3 regions of the Litorilituus sediminis genome follow, and region 3 is predicted to be linked to each of the others. Evidence: predicted binding sites of a transcription regulator. Region 3 holds the regulator's gene; each other region holds the start of a gene.
The links. The regulator sigma-54, encoded in region 3, starts transcription at its own class of promoters, with help from an activator protein. The targets are predictions, from matches to a motif close to GTTGGCACGNNNNTNGNNT.
Positions count from the first base shown of each region.

Region 1: a site for sigma-54 is predicted at 6,854-6,872, ahead of EMK97_RS00445 (CCXG family PEP-CTERM protein). Genes of this name have one in related genera too.
Region 2: a site for sigma-54 is predicted at 6,680-6,698, ahead of fliD (flagellar filament capping protein FliD). Genes of this name have one in related genera too.

Region 1 covers NZ_CP034759.1:95,849-106,119, forward strand. Annotated here, with positions in the region: gene msbA (lipid A export permease/ATP-binding protein MsbA) at 1-625, shown strand, start outside; gene lpxK (tetraacyldisaccharide 4'-kinase) at 648-1,691, shown strand; gene EMK97_RS00415 (Trm112 family protein) at 1,769-1,960, shown strand; gene kdsB (3-deoxy-manno-octulosonate cytidylyltransferase) at 1,971-2,777, shown strand; gene ubiT (ubiquinone anaerobic biosynthesis accessory factor UbiT) at 2,865-3,452, opposite strand; gene ubiU (ubiquinone anaerobic biosynthesis protein UbiU) at 3,622-4,617, shown strand; gene EMK97_RS00435 (U32 family peptidase) at 4,664-5,545, shown strand; gene EMK97_RS00440 (ribosomal protein uL16 3-hydroxylase) at 5,600-6,754, shown strand; gene EMK97_RS00445 (CCXG family PEP-CTERM protein) at 6,928-7,548, shown strand; gene EMK97_RS00450 (HD domain-containing phosphohydrolase) at 7,676-10,271, opposite strand, start outside.
Region 2 covers NZ_CP034759.1:1,234,087-1,244,357, forward strand. Annotated here, with positions in the region: gene EMK97_RS05580 (GSCFA domain-containing protein) at 1-2,078, opposite strand, end outside; gene EMK97_RS05585 (motility associated factor glycosyltransferase family protein) at 2,190-4,349, opposite strand; gene EMK97_RS05590 (hypothetical protein) at 4,408-4,740, opposite strand; gene fliS (flagellar export chaperone FliS) at 4,766-5,191, opposite strand; gene fliD (flagellar filament capping protein FliD) at 5,227-6,591, opposite strand; gene EMK97_RS05605 (flagellin N-terminal helical domain-containing protein) at 6,805-7,617, opposite strand; gene EMK97_RS05610 (flagellar protein FlaG) at 7,865-8,320, opposite strand; gene EMK97_RS05615 (flagellin N-terminal helical domain-containing protein) at 8,431-9,243, opposite strand; gene EMK97_RS05620 (flagellin N-terminal helical domain-containing protein) at 9,441-10,253, opposite strand.
Region 3 covers NZ_CP034759.1:2,989,324-2,999,594, reverse strand. Annotated here, with positions in the region: gene lptA (lipopolysaccharide transport periplasmic protein LptA) at 1-482, shown strand, start outside; gene lptB (LPS export ABC transporter ATP-binding protein) at 469-1,227, shown strand; gene EMK97_RS13290 (RNA polymerase factor sigma-54) at 1,290-2,795, shown strand; gene hpf (ribosome hibernation promoting factor) at 2,830-3,117, shown strand; gene ptsN (PTS IIA-like nitrogen regulatory protein PtsN) at 3,137-3,589, shown strand; gene rapZ (RNase adapter RapZ) at 3,654-4,508, shown strand; gene EMK97_RS13270 (HPr family phosphocarrier protein) at 4,525-4,803, shown strand; gene mgtE (magnesium transporter) at 4,989-6,347, shown strand; gene pmbA (metalloprotease PmbA) at 6,436-7,797, opposite strand; gene yjgA (ribosome biogenesis factor YjgA) at 7,897-8,409, shown strand; gene EMK97_RS13250 (M6 family metalloprotease domain-containing protein) at 8,448-10,271, shown strand, end outside.

The DNA of each region.
Region 1 (10,271 bases), 1.4 Mb from region 3:
AGTTGGTCGTTCTGGCAGCGGTAAATCAACGGCAAGTTCTTTATTGCTGAGGTTTTATGATGCAACCTCGGGCGAAATTTTAATTGATGAGGTAAATATTCAAGACTATAAGCTTGATGATTTACGTAAGCAGTTTGCTTATGTATCACAACAAGTGGTGCTATTTAATGACACCTTAGCAAACAATATTGCTTACGGTAAACCTGAGGCCACAGAAGAAGAAATTATTGCTGCGGCAAAAAGCGCTCATGTGTTAGAGTTTGCTGAAAATATGGAGCACGGCTTACAAACCAATATTGGTGAAAATGGTGCTTTACTCTCGGGTGGTCAACGACAACGTGTCGCCATCGCAAGGGCCTTATTGTGTGATGCGCCGTTCCTAATATTAGATGAGGCAACCAGTGCCTTAGATACAGAATCAGAGCGCCATATTCAAGATGCGCTGCAAACCTTACAGCAAAACCGCACCTCTATTGTGATAGCTCACCGCCTTTCTACCATTGAAAGTGCGGATAAAATTATTGTTATGGAGCAAGGAAAGGTTATCGAGCAGGGCAATCATCAAAGCCTACTTGAACAAGGCGGTGCTTATGCACAATTGCATAGTTTTCAGTTTGATTCCTAATACTGTTGGCGTTTAACTGAATATGCGATTAATAGAAAAGGTTTGGTTTAAGCAACATAAGGCGAAGTACGTATTAGTGCCGTTACTGCTGCCATTAACGCTATTGTTTTACTTAATAACGACAGTGCGCAGGCTGTTCTTTCGCCTCGGTTTCATTAAATCTGTGCAATTATCAAAACCGGTTATTGTCGTGGGTAATATTGGCATTGGCGGTAATGGCAAAACCCCTATGGTGCTAAGCCTTGTGAAAATGCTTAAAGCACTTGGCTTTAATCCTGGTGTTATATCTCGTGGCTATGGCGGACAAGCGCCATATTATCCATTTTTATTAGATGAGCACAGCACGGCTGAGCAAGCAGGTGATGAGCCAATATTAATTTATCAGCGTTGTCAGGTGCCATTAGCTGTTGGTAGTGATCGCATAGCGAGCGCACAAGCATTAATTGATAAAGGTTGTGATGTCATTATCAGTGATGATGGTCTTCAACATTATCGCTTACAACGAGATATTGAGTTAATTATTGTTGATGGTAATAGGCTTTTTGGTAATGGCTTGTTATTACCCGCGGGGCCGCTTCGTGAAGGTGTTAGCCGATTAAGCGAGGTGGATTTAGTTGTGGTTAATGGCGGGCAAGCGTTAGATAATTCATTACATAATGCACTGGCAAGCTGCCAAGAGAAAACGATTGCGATGTCATTGCTGGCAACGGATGTAGTGCAGCTAAAAACGGGCAAGGTTTTATCAGTTAAAGCATTGAGAGATAAATCAGTTAACGTCAATGCTGCGGCTGGTATTGGCGATCCGCAGCGCTTTTTTAATACCCTATCAAACTTAGGCTTTGAGCTTGATATACAACAAGGCTTTGTTGATCACCACAGTTTTTGCCTTGATGATTTTATTCACTATGACGATAATACTCCGCTACTTATGACAGAAAAAGATGCGGTAAAGTGTCGCCATTTTGCCCAAGATAATTGGTGGTACTTGCCCGTTGAGGCAAGCTACTCAGAAGAGCAGCAAGCACAATTACTACAACTTTTAACCACTAAGCTTAAACTTGACTAAAGTTTCGTAAGCTTAGCTAAGTTAACGCTTGTGATGTTAGATGATATTAAGAAAATAATTTATTAAAGAGAATGACTATGGCTTTTGATACAAAATTAATGGAAATTTTAGCGTGCCCAGTATGTAAGGGAAAGCTTGAGTACAACAAAGAAGCGCAAGAGCTAATATGTAATTTTGACCGTTTAGCTTACAGCATAGAAAAAGGTATCCCTGTGTTATTGGAAGCAGAAGCACGTAAAATAGACACAACTGACACAAGTGCTAGCTAGGGAGCAGAACATGACCGAGGCTATTCCTTCATTTGTGGTTGTTATTCCTGCAAGGTATCAATCTTCGCGCTTACCGGGTAAAGTGCTTGCCGATATTCAAGGCAAACCTATGATTCAATGGGTGGTTGAAAAAGCACAGCTAAGTGGCGCACGTAAAGTGATTGTCGCAACCGATAATGATGAAGTTGAGCAGGTAGTAACGGGCTTTGGTGGGGAGGTATGTAAAACACGTGCCGATCATCAATCTGGTACTGAAAGGTTAGCTGAAGTGATGTCGCTTTATCAGTTTGATGATGATGAAATTATTGTCAATGTTCAAGGGGATGAGCCATTTATTCCACCTGAGAATATTCGTCAGGTAGCGAAAAATTTAAGCGCGCAAACAAGCAGTGAAAATATTGCGCGCATGTCGACACTTGCCATTAAAATTCACAGTGTGGAAGAAGCATTTAATCCTAATGCGGTGAAAGTGATTACCGATCAAAACGGCTATGCCTTGTATTTTTCAAGAGCGACAATTCCTTATGATAGAGAGCGCTTTTTAACCGCTCAAGCCAGTACAGATAAAGATATTAAAGCCATCGGGGATTTTTATTTGCGTCATGTGGGCATTTATGCGTATCGTGCAGGTTTTATTAAAGATTATGTTAGCTGGCCGGTCAGTGAATTGGAGCAAATAGAAGCGCTAGAGCAACTTAGAGTGCTTTATCAGGGGGAAAAAATTCATGTGGCTGTGGCATCAAGTAATGTGCCAGTTGAAGGGGTAGATACCCCAGAAGATCTTGCCAAAGCAAGAGAGTACGCGGCAAGGCTCTAGCTGTATATCTGCTATGTGTTGAAAAGGCTTTGTATTTTAGGTGTTAATAATAGAGCACTTAAGTACAAAGCCTTTTTTATTGAGCGCTTATTGTTGAGCAGATTTTAGGCAATCTTGTGTGTTTTGGATAAAGTTAGCGCTAAATTCAACTAAGTTATGCACTGTGCTAGGTAGCTGGTCAATATCTATGGCATCAATCAAATTTTTAACTTCTAAACCAAGCTCGGTATCGCCTTCAATCTTTAATCTACGCTGAAAAAATAAGGTATCCGGGTCTTGTTTACGCCCAGCAATCAGGATTAAATCATCACCATTAGCGCTAAAACTGACATCTTCTTGGATAGCCGCATCGGGTGAGGCCATAATTAATCTGTCGTGATCATAGCTGAGCCACCAGTTTAAACCTAAGTCAGTGACTGATATCTTAAGCCATTTGTCTTGGAGAAACTCAAAGTCACCGTCTTCTAACGCTTCCCTAAACACCGATGATAATGCTGGAATTAAGGCTGATTTTTGCGCACTAAAAGGCAGTAAGCTAAAGCTTGGCTTTAATATTTTAGGCATGATATTGATGATATTTGCTCTAAGTTTTAGTGGTAAGCGTTGTTCAATCGTGTCTAAGGTATCTTTACTCGGGATGATGTTATTTATAAGGGCGAAGGAAGTACTCAACACAGGCAGTCTCTAATTAAACTTACAATGGCAAGAATTCTAGCAATTCATTAGAAAATTAACCTAATGCAGATCAAGTTTTCTTTAATACATATCAATAAAGCAGTTATCGTTAAACTTTACACTAAACGCCATTTTTCAATGCTCTGCGAGAGTAAATCTGGAGATAAATGTGGAGTTACTTTGTCCTGCGGGTAATTTACCTGCGCTAAAAACTGCCATAGATAACGGTGCTGATGCGGTTTATATTGGCTTAAAAGATGACACTAATGCCAGACATTTTGCTGGCCTTAATTTTAACGATGGTAAACTTGCCAAAGCCGCAGATTACGTACATGAGCGCGGTAAAAAATTGCATGTGGCGATAAATACTTTTGCTCATGCTGATGGCGAAGAGCGCTGGCGTAAGGCGGTTGATAATGCGGTTGCCATTGGTACTGACGCATTAATTATTGCCGATGTTGGTGTACTTGATTATGCCGCGAATAAGTACCCTGATGTTGAACGCCATGTGTCGGTACAAGCTTCAACCACTAACCTTGAAGCGATAAAGTTTTTTAAAAATAATTTTGATGTTGATCGTGTGGTATTGCCACGGGTGCTTTCAGTTCAGCAGGTAAGACAATTGGCAAAATCTAGCCCTGTCTCTTTAGAGGTATTTGCCTTTGGTAGCTTATGCATTATGGCTGAGGGGCGATGTTACTTATCTTCTTATATGACAGGTGAGTCGCCTAATACTGTAGGCGCGTGTTCCCCAGCTAAATATGTGCGCTGGCAAGAGACAGAGCAAGGGTTAGAGTCGCGCTTAAATAATGTCTTAATTGATCGATACCAAAGTGATGAAAATGCCGGTTATCCAACCTTATGTAAAGGTCGTTTTGAAGTTGATAACAATGTCTATCACGCACTAGAAGAGCCAACCAGCCTGAACACGTTAGAGCTGATTCCTGAATTAATTGCTATGGGCATTGTTTCGGTAAAAATTGAAGGCAGACAGCGAAGCCCAGCTTATGTTGAACAAGTAGCAAAAACGTGGCGTATGGCACTTGATAGATATAAACAAAGCCCTGAAGACTTTGCCGTGGAAGGTGCTTGGATGAATACCTTAGCAAACTTATCTGAAGGCTCACAAACCACCTTAGGTGCTTACCATAGAAAGTGGCAATAAATGCTAAGTGCGTGCTGATACTCAATTACATCGTATAGGAAAAAACATGAAATTTTCTCTTGGCCCTAGTTTATTTTTCTGGCCTAAAGCGCAAGTTGAAGACTTTTACCATAAAGCAAAATCTTCAAGTGCAGACATTATTTATCTTGGCGAAACCGTATGTTCAAAGCGTCGTGAATTAAGAGCCAAAGATTGGCTAAATCTTGCTCATGAAGTCGCGAAAGACTGTAATAAGCAAGTGGTTGTGTCAACCATGACATTATTAGAGTCACCCGCTGAAATTCAGGTCCTTAAACGACTTTGTGATAATGGTGATTTTCTTGTTGAAGCCAATGATTTAAGTGCCGTGCAAATTATGCATGATCTTAAAATGCCGTTTGTCGCAGGGCCTGCGATTAACTGTTATAACGTTTCCACACTAAAAGTGCTTTTAAAACAAGGCATGATTCGTTGGTTGATGCCAGTTGAATTATCTGGTGATTGGTTAAAAACCTTGCTTGAGCAAGCAACAGAGCAGGGGATACGTGAGCAGTTTGAGTGTGAAGTCTTTTCATGGGGTTATTTACCTTTAGCTTACTCAGCACGTTGTTTTACCGCCCGCTCAGAAGATAGAGCAAAAGATGATTGCCAATACTGCTGCATTAACTATCCGCAGGGACGACGCATGAACAGTAGGGAAGGAGAAAAAGTCTTTGTGCTTAATGGTATTCAAACTATGTCAGGATACCAGTATAATTTGATTAATGAGCTGAGCTCGCTTCAGGCAATGGGAGTTGATATTGCCCGCATTAGTGCTGATAGTGAGCAAGCATTTGAGCAATTAGATAAGTTTAAAGCGCAATTAATAGAGCCTGTTAACTACCCACTTGATGGTGTTAATGAATGTAATGGCTTTTGGCATAAAATTGCTGGTATGTCGATTGCCTAATTTTGCTTATTTCAGCTGATTAATGACCTTACTTTTCAAGAAAATGAGACTTTCATGTACGTTTTAGATTTAGCACAGTTAACGCCGCAAGCGTTTTTAGATGAATATTGGCAGAAAAAGCCTGTAGTTATTCGCCAAGGTTTTAAAGATTTTCAAGATCCGATTAGCCCAGATGAAATGGCGGGCTTAGCCATGGAAGAAGAAGTGCAGTCTCGCTTAGTTTATAAGGAAGAGGGCAAGTGGCAAGCTAAGTTTGGCCCTTTTGAAAGCTATGAGCATCTGGGGAATGAAAATTGGTCTTTGGTGGTACAGGCCCTTGATAACTTCTCAGAAGAAGCGGCACAGCTTATTGAGCCATTTCGCTTTATTCCGCATTGGCGCTTAGATGATTTAATGGCAAGCTTTGCAACCCCAGGCGGTAGTGTTGGTCCACATATTGATAATTATGATGTCTTTATTTGCCAAGGCTCAGGTAAAAGGCGATGGCGTGTAGGGGATAGAGGCCAACATACTGAATTTGCTGCCCACGAAGCTTTGCTCCATGTTGAGCCTTTTGAAGCGATAATCGATGCAGAACTCGAGCCTGGAGATATTATTTATATTCCCCCTGGATTTCCACATGAGGGTATTACCCTTGAAACTTCAATGAGCTTTTCTGTTGGCTTTAGGGCTAATGCGGCGGTGAATTTATTAAGCGGTTTTGCTGATTATCTTATTGATAATGAGCTTGGAGGGCAATTACTTGAAGATCCTGATAGAAAAGTTGTTGAACACTCAGGTGAAGTCAGTAAAGCAGACTACCAAAGCATTAAGGCGCAAATACAGGGCTTACTTGATGATGAGCGCTTATTTGCAAGCTTTGCCGGTAAGTTTTTAACCTCGGCAAAACATGAATTAGATATTATGTTACCAGAGGAGCCATTTACCTTAGAAGAGGTTAGCCAGTTATTAACGAGCCATGCGTTTAAGCGATTAGGTGGTTTACGTGCTTTTTATTTAGCGAATACCATTGAACAGGGGATTTGTTATATTAATGGCGAACAAGTTGAGTTCTCTGTTGAAATCATACCTGCGGTTAAATTATTGTGTGATCAGGTCACGGTAGAGCCTGAGGAATTGACTCAGTGGTCGAGCAATTTAGATTTCATCAATTTAATGAAAGATTTACTTGATCAAGGTTATTGGTATTTAGCTGAAAGCGAAGCTTGATTATTGATTTAATGTCCAATAACTGGTTGATGACTGTCAGATTTCTTTACATATCAATTTGCTTGTATTTTAAACATGTTTAATTTCATAAGCTTATAAGTTGGCGTGGTTTTTGCCTTATAGGGCGAGTGATTTTTTTGTCATAATTTTTTTGAATAATGGAAAATGTAGTAATGATTTTAAAGAATATAAAAACACTTTGTGCCACGGCGTTATTACTTTGTGCCAATGCTAGTGCAACGCTAATTACGTTTGAAACTCGTGGTTTAGATCACGATGCGCCAAATCATGGTATCGATAATACTGACTTTATGGCGTCATGGAATGCACAGTTATCGGCAATTACCAGCACTGAATTATTAGACTTTACTCGAGTTCAGTCTGGTAATGACAGTTTTAGCCATGTACAAATCGATTTAAATATTGATAGAGCAAACACTAACTGGATCTTTGAATTAGGTTTAGATGCAGGTTTTGGCGCTGCTGTTTATTTAGATGGTCAACTTGTACAGTCAAGAACTGATGATTTATGGTGGGGATATAACTGGAATAATTCAGATGTTTTCACTGTCGCTTTAAACGACTTAACGCGCGCGAATAAAGTGGTTGATATTTTCTGGGCTGAACATTGTTGTAATGGTGCTAGCTCAATTCGTTTTAAAAATGATGCTAACCAGTGGAATAACTTAAATGTAGCAAGTTTAAATGCTGCAAGTATTCCTGAGCCAACCAGTGTCGCGCTTATTGCCTTAGGTTTATTAGGTTTTGCTTCACGCAAACAGTTTAAGAAATAATAAACGATTAACTTAGTTGATTAGTTGATAAAAAATCCTGCCGAGGCAGGATTTTTTTTGGCTATTATTCTCTATGCAAAACAAGCTCTAACTAAGCCAAGTTAGGCCTAGTTAGGCTTAACTTGCTTTAACTCGCTATGGCTATTTCTTGTTTATTTTTGCGAATATACTGAGCAATATTCACCTTATCTATTTGCTCGTCTTTCATATGTTTTTCGGCGAAATCTAAATAGACTCCCGATGTTAAGAACAGCTCAAATAGATCAAAGTCAATATGCTGCTCTAAGGCAAATTTATGCAAGATATCAATGGCGACACTAAGCGACTTTGCTTTTTTATAGGGTCTATCACCTGCTGTTAGCGCTTCAAAGATATCGGCTATCACTAGCACTCTTTCTGGAATGGATAAATCTTCTGCGCTCAATTTTCGAGGATAACCTGTACCTATCAGGGTTTCATGGTGTGTCGATGCGTATCTGGGGACTCTAGCCAGCTCTTTCGGGAAGGGCAGTTTGTCTAACATCTTAATTGTGCCAATGATGTGCTCATTAATTTTAAACCTGTCTTCGGCGGTTAATGTGCCTCTAGATATAGATAAGTTGTATAGCTCACCAAGATTGTATTGATGTTCAGGAATTGTCATTTTTATGCCTAATTTATCATCAAAGTTTGGTGCATTTGTTCTGGCAATAATATGCTCTGGCTTATCAATTAGCAGGGTTTCTGTTGCTGGCAATGTTGGCTTGCTGCTTTTAAGGTTTAGCTCTTCAACCGGAGATAAGCCTAAGGTATCGTCGAAGTGTCGTTGCCAGGTTATTTTGGCTAGTTCAGTTAAGCGTGCCACCTTATCATCACTCATAAATTCGCCGCCAACATTGGCACTGGCGATAAAGGCAAAATCGTCAGTTAGTTGTTGCTGTTTATCGGCTAATGCTGCGCTTAATTGCTGTTTTTGCTCTGGATTTTTCGCGAGTTGTTGATGAAACTCAATTTCAGCATCACGCCATAACACTTCAAAGCGCATACGGACTTCGTGAATGCGGTTGTAAATAGTTTCAAGCTTTGAACCTTTATCAACTATGTGCTCTGGGGTAATAATTTTCCCGCAATCATGTAACCAGGCCGCGGTTTTAAACTCTCGGTACTCTTCTTCTGATTTAAAAGAAAAGTCCTTAAATGGCGGGCTGTTTGATTCTGCTGCGGCATTTGCTAATGATAAGCCTAAATCAGGAACACGCTTACAGTGATTGCCTGTATAAGGGGACTTATCATCTATGGTTTGGGCAATTAATTGGATAAAAGCATCCATTAACTCTATTTGGCTCTTTTCATGGTGTTGAATAGCGCTAGACATTTCAACTAGAGAGACTGCCAATGCGTCAATTTCTTTAATGTTTGTTGCAACTTTGGTCACGCTTGCATATTGCCTGTTCTTAATTTTTTCATTCTCTTGGGCAAGTTGTTTTATTGGTTTTACTATGGGGCCTGAAAATAGCCAGCTTACCGGTAAAACAAAAAACAGACAGACAGAGGTGATTAGAATAGAAAGCTGCACCTTGGCATTACTGGAAGCAAAAATACTGTCACTTGGCGTTAATATGGCTAAAAATTCACTATGATCGTGGTTTGCAGGAGTTAAGTAAATATAATGTAAGACACCGTCAATCTCTAAGGGGACTAACTGATCATAGCTATCTTTTCGCTCTGTCAGTTGCAAAAGCTCTTTATGGGGCACGACACTTAGCTCTTGTTTTTCAATTTGTTTGTCGCTTAACCACTTATCTTTAAGAAATTGATGTTGCTCAAGGCTAATATGTTTAATCGCCTTGTTAATAATAGCCAATAAATCAGCTCGCGATTTATTAACCATAAAATGTAAATTATGGCTTACCTTGGCAGGTGAAAAATCGATATTGGTGTGGTATTTGATATTTTCAATAAAGAATTGTTTTTGTGTATAGCTAAAAATAATTTCATTATCTAAGCCCGCATAAACTTCACCGTTTGCCACCGCTTCTAGCACAGCTTTGGTTGAGGCAAGCTCAATAATGCTGATTTGTGGAAAATGTGCTTTAACACTTTCTATAATGGACCAGCCAGCAGGTATAGCGAGTTCTTTACCATTAAGTTGTGATAAATGGCTAATATTATTGTCACTCCCTTGGCCTAACTCTTGGGTAATAATAGCGAAGGGGAGTGATAAAAAGCTGTTTGAATACAGGCCGAGTTGGGCATTATTTTTGTTCTTGAAAATAGGTTGTAGGATATCTATGTCATTTTGTTTAAATTTTTCTGTTAGTTCTAACCAACTAAAACCATTAACAAACTTAAAGTTTAAGCCGGTCATTTGGCTAATTAAATTTAAATAATCAATGCTGTAGCCATGTGGGGCTCCCGCCACCGAAAAGTCTATCGGTGCCCAGTCATTTTCATTAGAGACAATAATTTCGCCACTTGACTGCACCAGTTGCTGCTCTGCTACAGTTAATGGCAGTGGTGAGCTAGTTAATGTACTTAGCTGCCTAGTTTGACTTTTATTGGTGGATATAATTTCACCGGATTGCTGAAAAAGGTAAATATCTTTATCTGTTTTGCCTTGCGCATTGAGGCCCTGTTTAGTGAGGTAAGCATCGATTGAAGATAAGGCAATATCAACTGCAAGGGTAATGTTTGTGTTGGGTACTTTAGTTGAATAAGTACGCCCAGGAGCCTGTAAATGCTGA
Region 2 (10,271 bases), 1.8 Mb from region 3:
CCTACAACCTTAGCCACGGTCGTTGATTTTACGTGGCGGGTATCTTCTTCCCAAGCATCTTGAATACATTCAGTCACTAGCTCATAACTAGGTAAGTAGTACATATCTTCATTACTGGCAACCAGTTGATCTGCCGCGACTCTCAGCACTGACTTTGAATGACAATTCGCGCTAATGATGTGCTGTTCATCTGCCCTACCCGTTGCTAAAAACGGAATCGGAGATACGCTAATTATCAGCTTAAAATCAGGGTTGTGAGCTTTAATAATGTCATAAAAGCGTTGGATATTAGCAACGTTTTCTTCCACCGTTAGCGTTCTATGCTTCACCATGTGGTACATGTTTTCTCGTGGGTTACGAGACATTACCGTACCGTCTTGTAGCTGCCAGCATTCATTTAACCCTAACGTCACCACAAATACCTTACAACGTAGAAATGCTTGTTTAACTGCATCAATATGTTGCTCATAATCAGCCAAATAGGCTTCCGGTGAATTAAAGACAACATTCTCGCGATAAGGATCTAAATAATGTCCCGTTGGCGATTGAAATAACAATTTATTAAAGCTTCTTTGACCGAATGCCTTCTCCGCCAACTGACAAAAGCTTGGCGTATTAAATAAAATGCCATAGTTAGCACAAAATTTGGCGATAGTATCGCCAGGTTGATAACCATCTACTTGCACTCCTGAATAAGGGTTGTCATTACGCTCGGTAATGACATAGTTATAGCCTTCTTGCTGAAAATACTTTGCTATTTCAAAGGCAAAACAACTACCCGCCGAGCCTATTGGCGTATCCATATCCATAATGGGGTGCTTTTTAACAAAGGGCAGCATATCAAACTTAGATTGTGGGTACTTTTCATGACTAGGGTTAGGCCAAAATACTGCAAGTGGATCTGGCTTATTGTTAACAGCGTAACGACCAATGCTGTCAATAACCGTTTTTTCATAGTCAGCAAGATCAGATAGAGCAGATAACCATCGTGGCTCCATCACTTGCTCAGCAGATAATTGTGCTAAAATCACCTTTTTAACATAACGCATTAACGCGAAAACGGTTTCACATTCGCTTAAGTTAGGATCTTGTCGTTGAATATGCTTAGCAACAAAGACCGCCGTTGATAAATCTTTAATGATATTGGCTAGCAAAAATTCAACATGCTCAAAGTTTTCCACTTGATAACCAAGTGCTACTTCAATATGAGCTTGGCGCTTTTTACTTTGTAATGTGATTCGCTTGCTTATATCAGCAAAGTCCCTAAAGTCTTGGCATTCATAGGCAGGAAAGAAAAACTCTTCCACCACTTTTTTCCAATGAACTTCACTCGGTAGTAAACAAAAGTTCAGCACATATCTTGGCTTGCCCACTTTAGGCGGCATAGCTCGATGAGCAAGTTGGTTAGGATTAAATAATATGGTATCACCAGTATTTGGCTTAACCGACTGCGGGTTGAAGTTTATATCAAAATGTTGACATAACGGCGAAATATCTGTGCTTCTATCTTCCATATTATTAAACAAGTAACCCACTTTTTTCAGGGCATTACTTGCTTCAATATCTAGATAGCTGGTATCGCTACCATGTTCTTCATAACCATTTAAATAGGTAATTACTTTTAAGTGGTTTTCAGGACCACCATCACAATGCCACTTTGTATAGTAATACTCTTGCTCATTGTGGTTTTCAACTTTATAAATTGACCACCAAAAAATACAGTATTCACTGTTAAAGTAAGAGCGAATTTGTTCATCTAAGGCATCATTAAAAACTTGGGGTAATAGTACTTCAAGTACCGAAGGGTGTTGAATACCAGTACTATTATTTTCATATTCCTCAATTAACGACTGACAAAGCTCAGGCGGAAAGTGATTTCTTAAAACATGGATATGATTATCAGCAAGTGGGGTTGCTATTGATTCTCTTTGATAAGCAGCACGTGCTCGTTGAATAGTGTCTTGATAACCAAACTGGTGTTCAAATAATTTGTATACTTCTTTATCGGCATTTGGCATTAAACCGTAGGTATAATCACCAACTACTAACTCTTCTTGTCGTAACTCATTTCCAGACATAATATCACTCCCAGTTTGATAATAACTTGACTACCTTAAGCTAAGTTAAGAGTAAGCAATAGTTATACCAAAAAGGGAGTTCAATCTTAGTTACACCAAAATCAATCTTAGCTAATCATTCCACCAGTCTGCAGAGGTAATATGCGGGGTTAAATAATTTTCTTGATAATAACTTGGCGCTTCTGCCAGCAAGTTTTGATAATGCACAACCGCTTCATTAAAATCTTTAATGGCAGTATCTTCATCACTTGCCTCATATAAAATGCGCGTTAACATGGCTTGATAATGCAATAAAGTACCATCAAGCAATAGTGAGAAATGGGTATAAGGGCCTACTTCTAATTTTGCCGCCTCTAACGATTGCTTTCTCAGCATTTCAACCCCTTGAGCAACGCTAGTAATAGGTTTAGCAATGATGTCAGCAAGCTGTTGACAGATCTCTTTAAACTTAGCTACGTCAACTTTATCAATCACACGTTGATACAAGGCATAGTCTTTATCAAACCATGCTGAATGATGATATATATCATCAACTAAAGAGGCTTTATCTATGGAAGCACGCTCTGTTAGCTCAATAGTTCTAGCCGGTTGCGCATGGGCAATTTTAGCGCCGTCACTTAAATTAACACAGCGAATACCACTTCTTGACTGTAATAATTTTTCTATCATAGTGCGTGACATATTAAAAAAGTCATTACAGACAAATTCGCCACCAAAGTTACCCGGCACAGTAATTTGTGACTCTTCGGTAAAATAGAGCGACAAATCTTCGCCATTTTGATCATAGTAAATGCTTTTAGAACTATGGTGTTGACCGCCTTGTTTATGGCCTAAATCAACACCAAACAAATAAAACTCTCTAAAGCCTAAAAAATACCCCATGGCAATCGCAGTATTTGAAACTGTTGGGTTAATATAAACCGTCGGTTCAAATAGCTCCTTACCCACTTCATCATTAACAATAATATCAGTAGATGGCTCTCTTGATTTAGGACACATAATTGCCCTATCAAATAACTTAAAGGTTTCTGGGTGTACGGTGGAAGGCGCTAATAGCACATGCGATTTAATAAATTCAGCATCTCCGTACTCTTTAACCTTTTCAGCAACAGGAATAGTTCGCTCTTGCTCACAATGAAAGTCGACCTTGATGCCATAATTTTTTAGTGCGCTCAGCGCCGAGCCACAACTGATAACAATGGCTTTATCTTGGTATTGTTTAATTAACTCTATGGTTTGATCTAATGAAGGACCATTGCCAACAACAAAAACTGGAATATTCTTATGCTTGTCATTATCTTGCGCAGACTTTTTCAGTAATGGCACATTTAATTTTAGGTTTGATAAGGTATGAGACAGTGACATAACACCGTCATCAAAAAAGCCCCAACCTTGAATCATTTCATAAAAGCGCGCTTTATATATGGATAATAAGGTTTCAATTGACGGCGATTGATAATGTACATAGCCAAAGGTCTTAACGACATCATAGCGACCATTTTGATATGTCTGATATAGCAAGTCGTCAAAAAATTCATTATCTTGAATACCAAGAGACAGGTGTAAATTACACTTTTGACTGTCTAGGTATTCAAATATATAACGCCAATTGGCGGTATAAAGTGAGGCATAAAATAAATCTAGCTCTGGTTCAATTAAATAAAGGTTATGAATCGTATGTTGTGCAATTAGCAACTCTAAATGATAGCCTAAACCAGCACCAAAAATGACTAATGAGCCTAGCGTGTTAGGTAGTCCTTTATTTGGCGAATTTTCAGCGTCAGTTCGACGATGAAGTACCTTTAGCACTTCATTTAAGTGCTTACTATGAATAAAGTTGCCTTTATTTTCCTCATTCATTTCAAAGGTTGAATGTGTTGATTGTGGTGACTTTTGATATTGCTCTAACTGAGCCGTTGCCATTAAGTAAGCAGGATATTTATAAATATGCTGCTTGGTTTCTTCATCAAAAATATTGGCAAAGCCATCAACTATCTCAACAAAATAACGTGTTGGCTTATGATCTTTTATCACCTGATATATATCAGGAAAATACTCTTCAAAAGTGCTTAGATTTTCTTCAAACTGAGCTAACAACATATCTTCATTGCAAGCAAGCAATGACATTCTATCAGCAATGCGTTGCAGGTTTGCTTCGATATCATCACTGTGTAATTGGCCTTTTAGGCGCTGCTCAACCTGTTGTGCTTTTTGTTCTAGTTTTTCAATTTTAGCCACAAGCTCAGCTTGTGTAGGTATAGATTTCGCCACGACAAAAAACCTTTTGGAAAGTGAAAATGAAATGATAAATGCGCAACACGGGTAAAAGCTATCGAAAATTCGCTTGATATTGTTTTAGCGCATATTTATTTTTTGACTGCTGACTCGATTTCTCTAGCGTAGTTTGCTTACTATCACTAAGCAGCTTAATGGCATTGGCATCAAACTGCAAAATCCACTGCAATAAGGCAATATAATCTTCTTTAGCCGCTTGCGTTACCACGGCTTTATCTTGGATAGTTTGTTCAAGTAAGACGAGTAACTCTTGCCTTTGCTCGAGTAAGGTGCTGCATTGCGATATATCATCGTTGACTACCGCATTCGCTGCCTGCTGCGTTAGCTGCCTTACTTTATCTATTTGCCTAGAAGTTACATCAGACATTCAAGTTCAACTCTATTTGCTTAACTTAAAGCTGTTGCTCTTTCTCGCGCAATAGCTTGTGGCCTTCAGCCTTGCTCTCTTCAGACATCTCTGCCCATGCATCTCTGAGCGGCTTAAGCAAGCCAATCACTTCATCTAAAATAGCAACATTTAACGTCGCACTGGCATTCATTAAACGATCGGCACAATACTCATATAAAGCATCAAAGTTTGCCGAAATTTGCGGTTGTGACTCTTTATCTAATGAAGCACGTAATGAATTAATGATATTCACGGCTTTGGTAATTTTCTCTGCTTTAACGGTAAAGTCTTTGCGTTCAATCGCACCTTTAGCAAAGGCGATACTCTCTAAGGCACCATTAAATAACATTAAAATAATTGTATGCGGCTCAGCAGCCAATAAGCTACTTTCTCTATTTACATTTTGGTAAGTTTTTAAATTCGTTCTCATAAGGTTTACCTCATCTAATAAACTAACTACTGATATTAATCATCGTTATTGCCAATTATATTTGCCAATGACGACTTCACATAATCTCCGGTAGCATTGTATTGGGCTATGGTTGCATCAAGCGCTGTAAAGCGTTTTCTTAATGTTTCCTCATAAGAGCGTAACCTTTGCTCTAAATCTTCCCATTCTTGGCTAATACCAGAGATCTGCTCATTTAGACTAGACTCTCGTAAGGTTAAAACTCCGTCAGAATCTGTATAGGTGTCAATAAAAGCAGTCATTTGCGTTGCAATACCATCAGTAGAAGCAAATATCTCGCCAACTTGATCTAAATTATTTTTTAATGCCGCAGTTAATCGCTCTTCACCACTGGGTAAAGAGGTAGTACTAAACGAACTAACTTCTAATTTACCTTCTTTATTTAACTCAATACCAATGTCACTTAACGACTCTAAATCACCTGTTAAGCCAGTCACACTATTAATCACAATGTCTGTTAACTGTTGCTTGACCTGACGCACATTAGGATCAAATGCTAATCGGCCTAACTTAGGTGCACCTAAGCCAGTAATATTGTCCATTAAGGCATTAAAGCCATTAACAAACTCATCTATGAGTTCACGACCATTGGCTTCATCCTGTGCAATAGTTAAAGTTGCCGGAGCGCCGACATTGACTTTCTTTGCTGTAATAGTGACATCTTCAATAAGGTTTTTAAATTCATTAGTGTCTTTAATAACACGGTTACCATCAACCTCTATAATGGCATTCGTTGCTGATTGCTCAACAGTATTATTCGTGGAAATATTATCCAAAGAAGCATCAGAGTTAGTCACCGTCAAATTATTGGCTAACCCTGTTATACTTGAGGTATAAATTAAATAAGAACCCGCATCACTGTTGATAATGTTAGCCGTTACACCAAAGTTACCTGACTGCTCATTAATCTTATCTCGAATTGCCGATAAGTCATCAGCACCATCAATGGCAACATCAAAAGTATTCGCTCCAGCTGTAAAGGTTAATGTTCCTGAGCCAACCGTGTCGGCAGAGCTAGTAAAGGAAGCAGACTTTTGCCGACTTCCTTGCGCTATTTGAAACACTTCAACTGCAAACTCACCATTACTAGCAAAGCCGTTGGTGGTAACAGCTACATCTTCAGTGGATACACTGACCGTTTGCTGATTAAAGGCGTCATCTTTAGCTAACTTTTCCAGGGTAGAATTAAAGGTTGATAAGGCGGATTTAAAGCTACCAATACCTGATAACTCTAAGGTTAGGCGCTCTTCTTTTTCTTGTAGGCGAATTTCTGTTGGAATTGCTTCAGCATCGATAAATGCCGTAACAAGCCCCTCTAAATCTATACCAGATCCTATACCTAATGAAGTTACACTAGCCATAATTACTCCAACACTTACTCATTTAATAGTCTGCTATTTACTTAGCGACTTTGTTTATAGCAGCTAAACGCGTTTCAACTGTTCACCAATTCAATATTTATGCCAACCAAGGCTTTAATATTGATGAAACAGCGCTACTACTATCATAGTTTTTTCAAACAAAAAAGGCGACCTAATTTAGTCGCCCTTTCCCTGCACTGTGCGACTATTTAATTATAGTAGCGATAATGCAATTTGTGGTTGCTGATTCGCTTGCGCTAACATTGAGCTAGCTGCTTGCTGTAATACTGAGTTACGAGCTAGTTGAGCTGATTCAGCCGCATAGTCTGTATCTTCAATACGTGAACGCGATGCTGATACGTTCTCAGCAGCATTATCATTACTACGAATTACACTTGAGAAACGGTTTTGCTTCGCACCTAAATCGGCACGGGTACTGTTTACCGTCGCAAGTACTGAATCTAAATCAGTAATACGTGATTGCGCGCCATCAAATGAAGTTAACGAGCCATCTGCACCGATAGTTGCTGAAGCGAAATCTTGGGTAATTGATACAGAGATTGTTTGACCCGCATCAGCACCGATTTGGAATTCAGCAGCATAGTTACCGTCTAATAAATCTGTACCACCGAAAGAGGCTTGAGTTGAAATACGCGTTAACTCTAACTCTAATTCAGTATACTCAGTGTTTAGTGCCACTAAGTCTGTTTCAGTGTTTGAACCATTTGACGCTTGCACAGCTAAGGTACGCATACGTTGTACAGTGTTTGTGTACTCTTCTAAAGCACCTTCTGCGGTTTGCGCTAAAGAAATAGCATCATTAGCATTTCGTGAACCTTGATTTAAACCGTTAACTTGTGACGTTAAACGACTTGAAATTTGTAAGCCAGCCGCATCATCTTTAGCACTATTGATGCGCTTACCAGAAGACAAACGTTGATAGCTAGTATTTAACTCATTGGTTGAATTTGCTAATTGACGCTGTGAGTTTAATGAAGCGATATTACTGTTTACACTTAAGGCCATAATACTTTCCTTTAATCTGTTGCTAAATATAATCGTCAAATGACAACGATATATCTTGTTCTATTGACTTTATCGACCTGGTTAAGAAAAGCTTTAGACTTTTTTTAATTTATTTTTAATAAATCGCAAGTTTGGAAAAGATGGTAGCTAGCTCTGTTGCTCTCTAGCTAATACATGAGGCTTTAAAAACAAAAAAAGCCAGAAACTGGCTTTAGTATTTAACATATACAGTGTTGTGATTTATTGCTTATACATTCTCATCGAGAAACAAACCGGTTTTGCTAGTGATCTGCTCTTGTAGCTCTTTAATGCGATTTGCCATGGAAATGATTTCATCTGATGGAAATTGTCGAATAAGCTCTTGGCTTTTGACATCAACCACTTTAATTATGGTTCGGCCTGAATCTTCATCAACTAAAAAGTCAACATTCTTACTCACTGAGTTAACAAAACTAGCAACAGATTCAACGGCCTCTTCGATGTTTTCTTTTGACTGCTCTTCTTCTTGCTTAACTTGATTTGCTTGTTTAGCCTGCTCGATAACAGAGAGTTTTTCAACATTTGACTGCTGTAAAGAAACAACGGAAGCGTCTTCTGTGCGCTGAACACCCTGTTCAACATTTTGCTCTGGCAAGGCTTGTCTAGATGCTGATTGCTCCGCACTAACATTTACACTTTGAGATGTTATTACCGATGTAGACATAATGAACCTCTTACCTTACTTAATCCCTATGCATTAATATTTGCTAATCGCTTAACGAGTAAAGGACACTCATCTGTGAGTGCCCTTTTATTAGCATTAGGGCATCACTGTTATAATAATGATAGCGCAATTTGTGGCTGTTGATTAGCCTGCGCTAACATAGAGCTAGCCGCTTGTTGCAATACTGAATTACGCGCTAAAGTTGCTGATTCTGCTGCATAGTCAGTATCTTCAATACGTGAACGTGATGCTGAAACATTTTCTGCGGCATTGTCATTACTACGAATAACACTTGAGAAACGGTTTTGCTTCGCACCTAAATCTGCACGTGTGCTGTTTACCGTTGCTAGTACACTGTCTAAGTTAGTAATAACTGATTGCGCATCAGCAAAGGTTGTTAAGTTACCCGCAGCACCGATAGCCGTTGCAGAGAAACTTGCACTGATACTGATTGAAATAGTTTGACCTGCATCAGCACCCACCTGGAAATTAGCTGAGTAGGTAGAATCTAATAATGAAGTACCACCAAATGAAGCTTGCTCAGAAATACGAGTAAGCTCTAATTCTAACTCAGAGTACTCTGTATCAAGTGCTGCTAAATCAGCCTCAGTATTTGAACCATTAGACGCTTGTACCGCTAACGTACGCATACGTTGAACAGTATTAGTATATTCGTCTAACGCACCTTCTGCAGTTTGCGCTAAAGAAATCGCATCGTTAGCATTACGTGAACCTTGATTTAAACCATTCACCTGTGACGTTAAACGACTTGAAATCTGTAAGCCTGCCGCATCATCTCTTGCGCTGTTAATACGCTTACCTGATGATAGACGTTGGTAGCTGGTATTTAATTCATTAGTTGAGTTAGCTAATTGACGCTGTGAGTTCAATGAAGCGATATTACTATTTACTGATAATGCCATGTGATGCCCCTATAGGATATTAGTATCCAATAATTCTTTACTAAGCTTGCAATATAACTTGCTAGTTCTGTTGCTGTTATCTTTATATCGACTGACAAATTTATTTCTTTAGTCTTTTTTTACACTTTTTAATCTTTTTCGTGCAAATCAATAAAAAGCTGTTGTATTTCAATAATTAAATACAACAGCACTTTTACTTATAATAAAGATAATGCAATTTGAGGTTGCTGATTCGCCTGAGCTAACATTGAGCTAGCGGCCTGTTGCAACACTGAGTTACGTGCTAAGGTTGCAGACTCTGCAGCATAATCTGTATCTTCAATACGTGAACGTGATGCCGATACGTTTTCAGCGGCATTATCATTACTACGAATAACACTTGAGAAACGGTTTTGTTTCGCACCTAAATCTGCACGTGTGCTGTTCACTGTCGCTAATACTGAATCTAAATCAGTAATACGTGATTGCGCACCATCAAAGCTTGTAATGGTACCAGCAGCACCTATATTGCCTGATGAGAAGTTTTGCGTGATCGAAATTGAAATGGTTTGACCTGCATCAGCACCAATTTGGAAGTTAGCAGAGTAAGTACCATCTAAAAGATCGGTACCACCGAATGATGCTTGTGCTGCAACGCGATCAAGTTCCAGTTCTAGCTCAGTATATTCGGTATTTAGTGCCACTAAGTCAGCTTCGGTGTTTGAACCATTTGACGCTTGTACTGATAGTGTACGCATACGTTGTACTGTATTTGTGTATTCATCTAACGCACCTTCAGCAGTTTGTGCTAAAGAAATAGCATCGTTGGCGTTACGTGAACCTTGATTTAAACCATTAACTTGTGACGTTAAACGACTTGAAATTTGTAAACCAGCAGCATCATCTCTTGCGCTGTTAATGCGCTTACCTGATGATAAACGTTGATAACTGGTATTTAATTCATTAGTAGAACGAGCCAGCTGACGCTGTGAGTTCAATGACGCTATATTACTATTTACACTTAAAGCCATGTTGAAGCCCTCAATCAA
Region 3 (10,271 bases):
AACAAGAGATTACCATCAAATCTCAACGACAAGCTGCTGACTTAAAAAACAAAATAGCTAGTTACCTAGATGATGTAAAAATCAGCCAAGGCTCGATTTCAATTACCGCTGATATTGTGCAGGTATTCAGTGATAAAGACGATAAAAGTGCTAAAAAAGCTGACATTTATATCGCCAAAGGCAAGCCAGCGGTATTTCAACAGCAACTTGAAGATGGCAGTTTAATTAGCTTACAGGCAGATGAAATAAAATATCAGCCTGAACTTAATACCATTACAGTTTCGGGTAATGCTTTGGTCAAACAAGCTGGTAGTGAAGTAAGTGGTAGTAAAATCACCTACAACACCTTAAGCGAAAAGCTAGAAGCTGAAAGTAATAACAACGAAACTGTTACGACTATTTTGCAGCCCAACGTCATTAAAAAGCAGCAAGCCAAGAAAGAAAAGCAAGACAAAGAAGGCGACAATAGTGACAAGCAATAGCTCATCAGCGCACAATAGTAAATCAACACTGATTGCAACGAACCTAGCCAAGTCTTACAAGAGTCGTCAGGTAGTTAAAAGCGTTAGCTTGCAAGTAGAATCAGGGCAAATTGTTGGCTTACTTGGCCCTAACGGTGCAGGAAAAACGACATCCTTTTATATGATTGTCGGCTTAGTGCCCAACGATCATGGTCAAATTATTCTCAATGATCACGATGTAACACTTGCGCCAATGCATGAAAGAGCTAGGCAAGGCATAGGCTATTTGCCGCAAGAAGCCTCTATATTTAGAAAGCTCACCGTGACTGAAAATATTATGGCTATTTTACAAACGCGTAAAAACCTTTCTAGCCAAGAAAAGTCTGAAAAGTTAGAGCACCTACTTGAAGAATTTAATATCTGTCATATAAAAGATAACTTAGGTATGAGCTTATCTGGTGGTGAAAGACGTCGTGTGGAAATCGCCAGAGCGCTGGCAGCTGATCCAGAATTTATCCTATTAGATGAACCATTTGCTGGTGTTGACCCAATTTCGGTTGGCGACATCAAAAAAATCATCATACACTTAAAGCAAAGAGGCATAGGGATTTTAATTACTGACCACAATGTTAGAGAGACATTGGACGTTTGTGAACACGCTTATATTGTCAGTCATGGAGAAATAATCGCAGAAGGCAATGCAGATCAAATTCTTGCTAATCAGAAGGTAAGAGATGTATACCTTGGCGAACAATTCACGCTATAGTTAGCAATGTAAAGTGTGACAACAAGAATTAGAATATAAGATTAGGAAAAAGTAACACCTAGATGCGCCCTACACTACAGCTCCGTATTGGACAACAATTAACAATGACTCCACAACTGCAACAGGCAATAAAACTGTTGCAGTTATCTACGTTAGAGTTGCAACAAGAAATCCAAGAAGCGCTTGAAAGTAACCCCTTGCTTGAAATTGAAGAAGGCCAACAAGGGGAAGTAAATTCCGAGCAGAATAACTTAGAAGAAGCGTTTTCCGCAGAAGCTAGCTCAGATATTACCAGTAGCAAGGATACAGATGAAGCCATTGCCAGTATTGATGAAATCAGCACGACTGAAGCCATGGAGAAAAGCGATATTCCTGAAGAGTTAAACATAGATACCACTTGGGAAGAAAGCTATAGTGCAGGCGTATCAAATACAGGCGCTGTCAGCAGTCCTGCAGATGATTATACCTATCAAGGGGAAACCACCGACTCTATTCAAGATCACTTATTATGGCAAATGGAGCTAACTCCATTTACAGATACCGATAAAACTATCGCAACAGCTATCATAGAAGCGGTTGATGATGCTGGTTACTTAACGGTTTCCAGCGAAGATATTCTTGAAAGTGTCGGTTTAGAAGACATTGAACTTGATGAAGTGGAAGCGGTATTAAAACGCATCAATATGTTCGACCCTATTGGCGTTGCCGCACGCTCAATTCCCGAATGTTTAACCATACAGCTAAATCAATTTGATCCTGAGACCCCTTACTTAAAAGAAAGTAAGCAAATCATTAACGATCATATTGATTTATTAGGCAATCGCGATTATCGCCAATTAATGCGTAAAACTAAGCTTAAAGAAGATCAACTACGCGAAGTTATGCGCTTAATTCAAAGCCTTAACCCTAGACCTGGCGATGCCGTCATTAAAAGCGATGATCAATACGTTATCCCTGATGTATCAGTTGAAAAGAAAAATGGTCGCTGGGTTGTTGAGCTTAATTCAGACACAGCACCTAAACTGTCTATCAATCAGCAATATGCTGCCATGACTAAAACTATGAAGTCTTCAACTGATGGGCAATTTATTCGCGCTAATTTACAAGAAGCGAAATGGTTCATTAAAAGTTTAGAATCACGCAACGATACCTTACTTAAAGTATCGAACTGTATCGTGCAAAGACAACAAGGCTTTTTAGAGCACGGCGAAGAGGCTATGCGCCCTATGGTGCTTAATGATATTGCCGAAGCCGTTGATATGCATGAATCGACTATTTCCCGTGTTACCACACAAAAATACATGCATACGCCAAGAGGTATATTCGAACTAAAATATTTCTTCTCAAGTCATGTTAGCACTGAAAATGGCGGCGAATGCTCATCTACAGCCATTCGTTCATTAATTAAAAAGCTGATACTAGCCGAAACACCAGCCAAGCCATTAAGTGATAGTAAAATGGCTGATTTACTTGCTGAACAAGGCATTAAAGTAGCGCGACGTACCATTGCCAAGTACCGAGAGTCTTTGGCAATCCCACCGTCAAATCAACGTAAAAGTTTATTGTAGAACACTAATTCAAAAACAAAAAAGGATACGACTTATGCAAATTAATCTTTCAGGTCATCATGTTGAACTTACCGACTCATTACGTGAATACGTCAATACAAAATTTGCCAAATTAGAACGTCACTTTGATCAAATTAATAACGTTCACGTTATTCTAACTGTAGAAAAACTGGATCAAAAAGCAGAAGCAACGGTACATATGAAGGGTGGTGAAGTATTCGCGTCTTCTGTAAATGCTGATATGTATGCCTCAATTGATACCTTAGTAGATAAGCTAGATCGCCAAATTCTTAAGCACAAAGGTAAAGTAGCGAGTCACTAATTCCTTTCTTATTTAAACTATGAAATTACAAGAAATTCTTTCACTGAACTGCACATCCTGTGCAGTTCCAGTGACAAGCAAAAAGCGCCTATTAGAACAAATTTGTCAGCTTGCAGCCGTTGAAATAGGCAATGCTGATCCAAGTGACTTACTCGATAGCTTACTTGATAGAGAAAAAATGGGTAGCACAGGCATTGGCAACGGTATCGCTATTCCACATGGTCGCTTGAGCAATAGTCATAAAGCGGTCGCAGTACTTATTACAACCGAAAAAGCGATCGATTTTGACGCCATAGATAACCGCGATGTTGATGTCTTTATCAGCCTATTTGTACCAGAAGATAGCTGCCAAGAACACTTAGAAACCTTGCAATGTATTGCAAAACTGTTTAGTAATAAACAAACTATTAAGCAAGTGCGCAAATGCTCAAACGATAAGCAGCTATATGACCTTATCCAGCAAGCCAGTTAAATTAAATTGCTATTACTAACGGTATTAGTACAGACTAATCAAGTAAATACAGGCATATCTTGCTATGAAATTAATTATTGTTAGCGGCCGTTCAGGCTCAGGAAAATCAGTTGCGTTACGGGTGTTGGAAGATCTCGGCTATTATTGCGTTGACAATATTCCAGTCAATTTACTACCGGCCTTAACTCACACTGTTATTAACGACTATGAAACTGTCGCCGTTAGCCTAGATGTGCGTAATTTACCTAACGATCCACAAGATATTCCCGAAATTATCGGCTATTTACCCAATGCGGTTAATGTTACCACTCTGTATTTAGATGCTGACGATAATGATTTAATTCGCCGTTTTAGCGAAACACGACGCTTACATCCTCTTATCAAAGAAAATATCGCCTTAGATCAAGCTATTGCTCTAGAAAGAAAGCTGTTAGAGCCTATTTCAACCAGTGCCGATCTCTATATCAATACCAGTCAATTAAGCCCACACCAACTGGCTGATTTAGTTAGAGAACGGATATTAGGTAAGAAAACTGGCTCTATGGTGTTAGTATTCCAATCATTTGGCTTTAAGCATGGTATTCCCGTTGATGCCGATTATGTTTTTGATGCCCGCTTCTTACCTAACCCGTTTTGGGAAAAAGACCTTAAAGGAAAAACAGGGTTAGATCAGGGAGTAAAAGACTTTCTCGCCAGCCAGCCGATAGTGACTAAATTTGTCTGGCAAATTAATAGCTTTATGATGACTTGGTTGCCTCACCTTGAACGTAACAATCGCAGTTATGTCACCATTGCCATTGGCTGTACCGGTGGCAAACATCGCTCTGTTTATATTGCTGAATTACTCGCCAGCAACTTTAAAAAGGAACGTGACGACATTCAAAGTCACCACCGAGATATAGATTTAAAGTCAACCTAGCTTAGGAAAAAGTGTGATGACAAACCAAGTGAGCCAACAAGTTACTATTTGCAATAAGCTAGGATTACACGCTAGAGCGGCAACTAAACTTGCCCAGCTAAGTCAGAGATTCAGCTCAGTTATCACATTAGAGCTTGATGGCAAACAAGCAGATGCGAGCAGTATCATGGCACTTATGCTGCTCGCTGGCGGTAAAGGAAAAACCGTGAATATTACTGCCCACGGCGAGGATGCCGAGCAAGCTCTCACGGAAATATGCCAATTAATTTCAGATAAATTTGACGAAAGCGAATAGCCCCTTCGAACAAAAAACCGCCTTGCAGCATTAGCCAGCAAAGAAAAATGCTGATAAAACCACAGACTTACGATAAACTTAAGCTCAATACCAAGTAGCAGCAATCACAGGATATTTCGATTGCTAAACCTGTTTCCTTTTCCGTTACAGCAACGCCTTAGTTGTTATTAATAAACAGAGTCGCTATGCCAGAAACTACAGAGCAAGAATACAATCAGCAAAGACTACAACAAGTTAACGAAGCACTTGGTAGTGGTATGTTTGTCTATGTGCGTAAATTATTACAGCACATGCCAGCCTATGATCTTGCTCTTATTCTCGAATCTTCACCCGCTAAAAGCAGACCCGTACTGTGGCAATTAATTGATCCAGACTTTCACGGTGAAGTACTAGAAGAGCTTAATGAAGAAGTTCGTAAAGGCATCTTAAAAAGTATGCGTCCGGAAAAGCTGGCTGCTGTTGCAGAAGGCATGGACGTTGATGATTTAGCTGAAGTCCTTAGAACACTGCCTGATAGTGTCTACAAAGAAGTACTCAACTCGATGGACTCACAAGATAGAAGTCGAGTAGAAGCTGCACTATCGTATGAGGAAGATACCGCTGGCGGTATCATGAACACCGACACAATTACCTTGCGTCCCGATGTTAGTGTTGATGTGGTATTACGTTACTTACGTTTAAAAGGTGAACTGCCTGAATCAACCGATTCATTTTACGTGGTTGATCGCAATAACCACTTTATTGGTGCCGTTTCCCTAGCCGCCATAGTGACGGCAAAGCCTGAAGTTATTGTCTCTACTCTTATTGATGATGAGGTAGAGGCGGTACAAGCAGATATGACCGAGCAAGATGTCGCACAGCTATTTGAACGTCATGACTGGTTTTCCGCACCTGTTATCGATGAAGAAGGCCATTTATTAGGTCGTATTACCATAGATGATGTTATCGATATTATCCGTGAAGAAGCTGAACACTCCATGATGAGTATGGCGGGTTTAGATGACGAGGCCGACACCTTTGCCCCAGTAATTAAAAGTACTAAACAACGCTCACTCTGGTTAGGTGTTAACTTAATCACAGCTTTAATGGCTGTAGCAGTAACCAGTATGTTCGAAGAAATTTTCGCTCAGCTAGCAATTCTTGCGGTATTAAACTCATTAGTACCTAGCATGGGTGGTGTTGCCGGCAATCAAACCTTAACCTTAGTTATTCGTGGTATCGCCTTAGGACATGTTGGTGAAAGTAATGCTAAAGCACTGTTAACTAAAGAGGTTGCTATAGGATTTCTAAATGGCATTATCTGGGCGGTACTGATTGCCAGTGTGGTCGCACTATGGAAGCAAGATTTTATGCTTGGTGGAATTATTGCCTTTGCCATGCTGATGAACATGACAGCCGCAGGCCTTGCTGGGGTAAGTATTCCGCTTATTCTTAAACGTATGAATATTGATCCTGCCCTAGCTGGCAGTGTCATCATCACCACAGTAACCGATGTTGTTGGTATCTTTGCCTTTTTAGGTACTGCCAGCCTATTGCTAACCTAGCAAAAGCTTTATTAGGCTAAGCCGTTATTCACTTATAACCTGCTCAGCCTAACTAAGTAACCTGAGCTAGGCTTAAGTACTCTATCTACTAATGACCTGCCACTTGCATTTCATCAATTAAAATTGAACCTGTTCTTATGCTGCCACGCATATCTACATCTGAGCCAACCGCAACAACACCTTTGAACATCTGCTGTAAATTACCTGCAATAGTAATTTCACTTACAGGGTAAGCAATCTCGCCGTTTTCTACCCAAAAACCTGCAGCGCCTCGTGAATAATCACCATTTACCACATTAACGCCTTGGCCCATAAGTTCAGTTACCAATAAACCTGTACCCATGGTTTTTAACATGGCATCGAAATCACCTTGGTGTCCCTGTGCAGCCACTAACCAGTTATGGATACCACCAGCATGACCTGTGGTTTGTAAACCAAGTTTTCGCGCCGAATAGCTAGTAAGTAAATAGGTTTGCAAACAGCCCTGCGAGATAATTTCTCTATCTTTAGTCAGCACACCTTCATTATCAAAAGCGCTACTAGCTAAGGCTTTAGTAATATGTGGCCTTTCACTGATATTTAAAAAGTGCGGGAAAATATCTTTACCTAAAGCGTCAAGTAAGAATGATGATTTTCGATATAAATTACCACCGCTTATGGCCGCAATTAAATGTCCCCAAATACTGTTGGCAATATCAGCACGAAATAATACCGGCACTTTAGCTGTGGTTAACTTTTGTGCATTTAAGCGCGACAACACCTCTTGTGATGCCTTAACACCTATTTGTTTAGCGCTATCAAGCAAAGTGAAATCACGATTCACGCTATACGCGTAATCTCTTTGCATATCATTGTTATCACTCGCTATCATAACGCAGCTTAAACTGTGGCGTGAGCTTGGGTAACTCACTAACTGCCCATGGCTATTACCATACACTTTAAAGCCAACAAAGCTGTCTAAACTCGCGCCATCCGAGTTGGTGATACGCTTATCAACAGCAAGTGCACTTTGCTCGCACTCGGTTGCCAATGCGATTGCTTGCTCAGTTGTTAATTCATGCGGGTGATACAAATCTAAGTCTTGCGGCTGCATCGCCAATAAATCTTTATCGGCTAAGCCAGCACAGTCATCAACAGAAGTATACTTAGCAATATTAACCGCCGCTTGTACAGCCTGTGCTAATGCCTTTTCTGACAAATCAGCGCTCGATGCACTACCTTTTCTACCCTGTTGATAGACAGTGATCCCTAAAGCACCATCGTTGGTAAACTCAACATTTTCTACTTCCCCCATACGGGTGCCAACACTTAAGCCTTGTTGTTTACTCATAGCGACTTCCGCGCCATCAGCCCCTAAGCGCTTAGCTAAGTCGAGTACTGTGGCAACACGCTCTTCAACTTTGCCTATTTGCTCAGTTAATTGATCTTGTTCTTTGCTTAATGTGGTCATATTTCGTCTACTTATTACTTACTTTTCGTCAGATTTAGCATGTTGCAGCAATAGTGATATAATTGCGTTTTATCCTAAAAACATGCCAGTACTATTATTATGCCCCACTCAGCAAACGATATCGACGACTTAGAGCAAGAATTAAAAAGTAAAACCGAAATAAAACGTGAAATGCACGAATTGCAAGCCTTTGCCCAGAAGCTTGTGGAAATGTCAAAGCACCAACGTAGTCGTCTACCTCTATCTGACGATCTTAAAGAAGCCATGGTTGTTGCAGATAAAATAACCAATAAGCATGAAGCGCTACGTCGCCACATTCGCCATATCGCCAAAATATTACTGGAAACAGATCTAGCTCCCATCCATCAAGCACTTGATGTTATGGCAAATAAACATCAGCAAGAAACAGCCAAGTTTGTTCGATTAGAAAGCCTACGTGATGAACTGATTGAAAAAGGCTCTACCGCCATTGAAGCGCTATTATCAGAAAACCCCACCATGGAAAGACAAAAATTAAGGCAATTAGTCAGGCATGCCAGTAAAGAGAAGAAAGCAGAAAAACTCGGCAAACATTACCAAAACTTATTTGCTTACCTAAAAGAAAACAGCTAATAATTATCATTAAAAATACAAGCAGTAAAAGGAATACTATGGCAACAATCAAAAAAATGACTGGCTTGTTGATTGCTTTGAGCTTACTTTCAATGTCAGCTCAGGCATTACAACCACCAACAAAAGAACAGCTAGAAAAATACAAAAGCCAAGGTATTTTAAAAGAAAAAATTAGCAAAGCTAAAGCTTACGGCAACCATAAGCCCAAAGCTGGCCTAAGCCAATTAGCTCATCAGAAAGTAAGTAAAGCTGCTGGATATAGCAATTATGCTGGCCCGCAAATAACTCCTTGGGATAATGGCTTTGCTAGCCATGGTACACAAAAAACTTTTACCTTGCTGCTCGCCTTTGAAGATGCCCCTGCGCCTGAGCATCAATCAAAAGAGGTTATTTATAATCATATTCATGGTGATGGCGATCCTGCTAGATATCCTAATGAAAGCCTCACTAACTTTTATAAGCGTTCCTCATACGGGCAGCTTACCATAACGGGTGATGTACTTGATTGGTACACCACGCCATATCCTCGTGACGAAGTCGTTAGCGAGCGAGATGTGATTAAAGAAGCGCTGCAATATCATGCTAATCAAGGCGTAGATTTTAGCCAGTATGATAACGACGGCGATGGTGATATCGACTACTTCTCAGTTATCTGGACAGGTGAAGTTGGCGAATGGGCCTCTACTTGGTGGGGTCATCAAACCTCGTTATACGATCCTGACTTTAAACTATCAGGAAAAACCTTTGGTACGTACTCATGGCAATGGCTAAGTTGGGATAACGCCAATGATGATTTTGACCCACAAGTGCTTATTCATGAAACTGGCCACGCACTAGGCTTACCAGATTACTATGATTATGATGTCGATGTAGGCCCAGCGGTTGAAATTCCAGTTAATGATATGATGCGTAATAACTTGGGCGATCATAACTCATTTTCGAAATTCTTATTAGGCTGGATTACCCCTAAAGTCGTTGGCTCTGGTTCAGAAACCATTAGTTTAGCACCATCAAGCACCAGTGAAGATGCTCTCATCATCATGCCAGAGCTTACCTTAGACAAAGGCTTAAGTGAGTATTTTGTTGTTCAGCACAGAGATAGAGAGTTAAACGATACTCATATGAGTAGCGCTGGCTTATTAATATGGCACGTAGACGCAACCTTAAAATACGGTAACTTTGAATTCAACAATAGTTATAGTGATCACCATTTAATCAGATTGTTATCGGCCAATGAAAACCACTATTATCTAAGCGAGCACGAACTAACAACGCTAACAACACCGAGTAGCCAAAGTTACAGAGATAGAAATCAAGCAGTCGAAATTACAGATATAACCCGAACAGATGACACTTATACCTTACAAGCAAGTATTGTAAATATTCCACAGGTGTCACTTGAAGGTATCGAGTATTTACAAAGTATCAATCAACTAGACAGTATCAGTGTCTCTGTTAACTCTGTAGAGACGGTAACTAAAGTCGTACTTTCACTCAATGATACTGTACTTGCTGAAGACTTTCAGGCCCCTTATGAATTTGATATAAGTACAACAAGCATCGAACCAGGTAATGTAACTATCAAGGCAGAGGCTTTTACTGCCATTGCTAAAGGTAGCAGCTCAGTCACAGCATTAAAACTACCCGATGAGCCTAGCTTAGTCGTTGTTAACTTGGCATATATGCCACAGCTTGAAAATACTTTGCATAACTTTATTAAGCCTATAACAAGCTTTGATGATATACCTTTAGTTTCACCAGCAGATGCTCCAGCCATGTTTATTGTCGATCACGATTACGAAATATTGTCTGATGAGCAAGCAAGTCGTATTCAAGACTACATTAACGCTGGCGGTCATTTA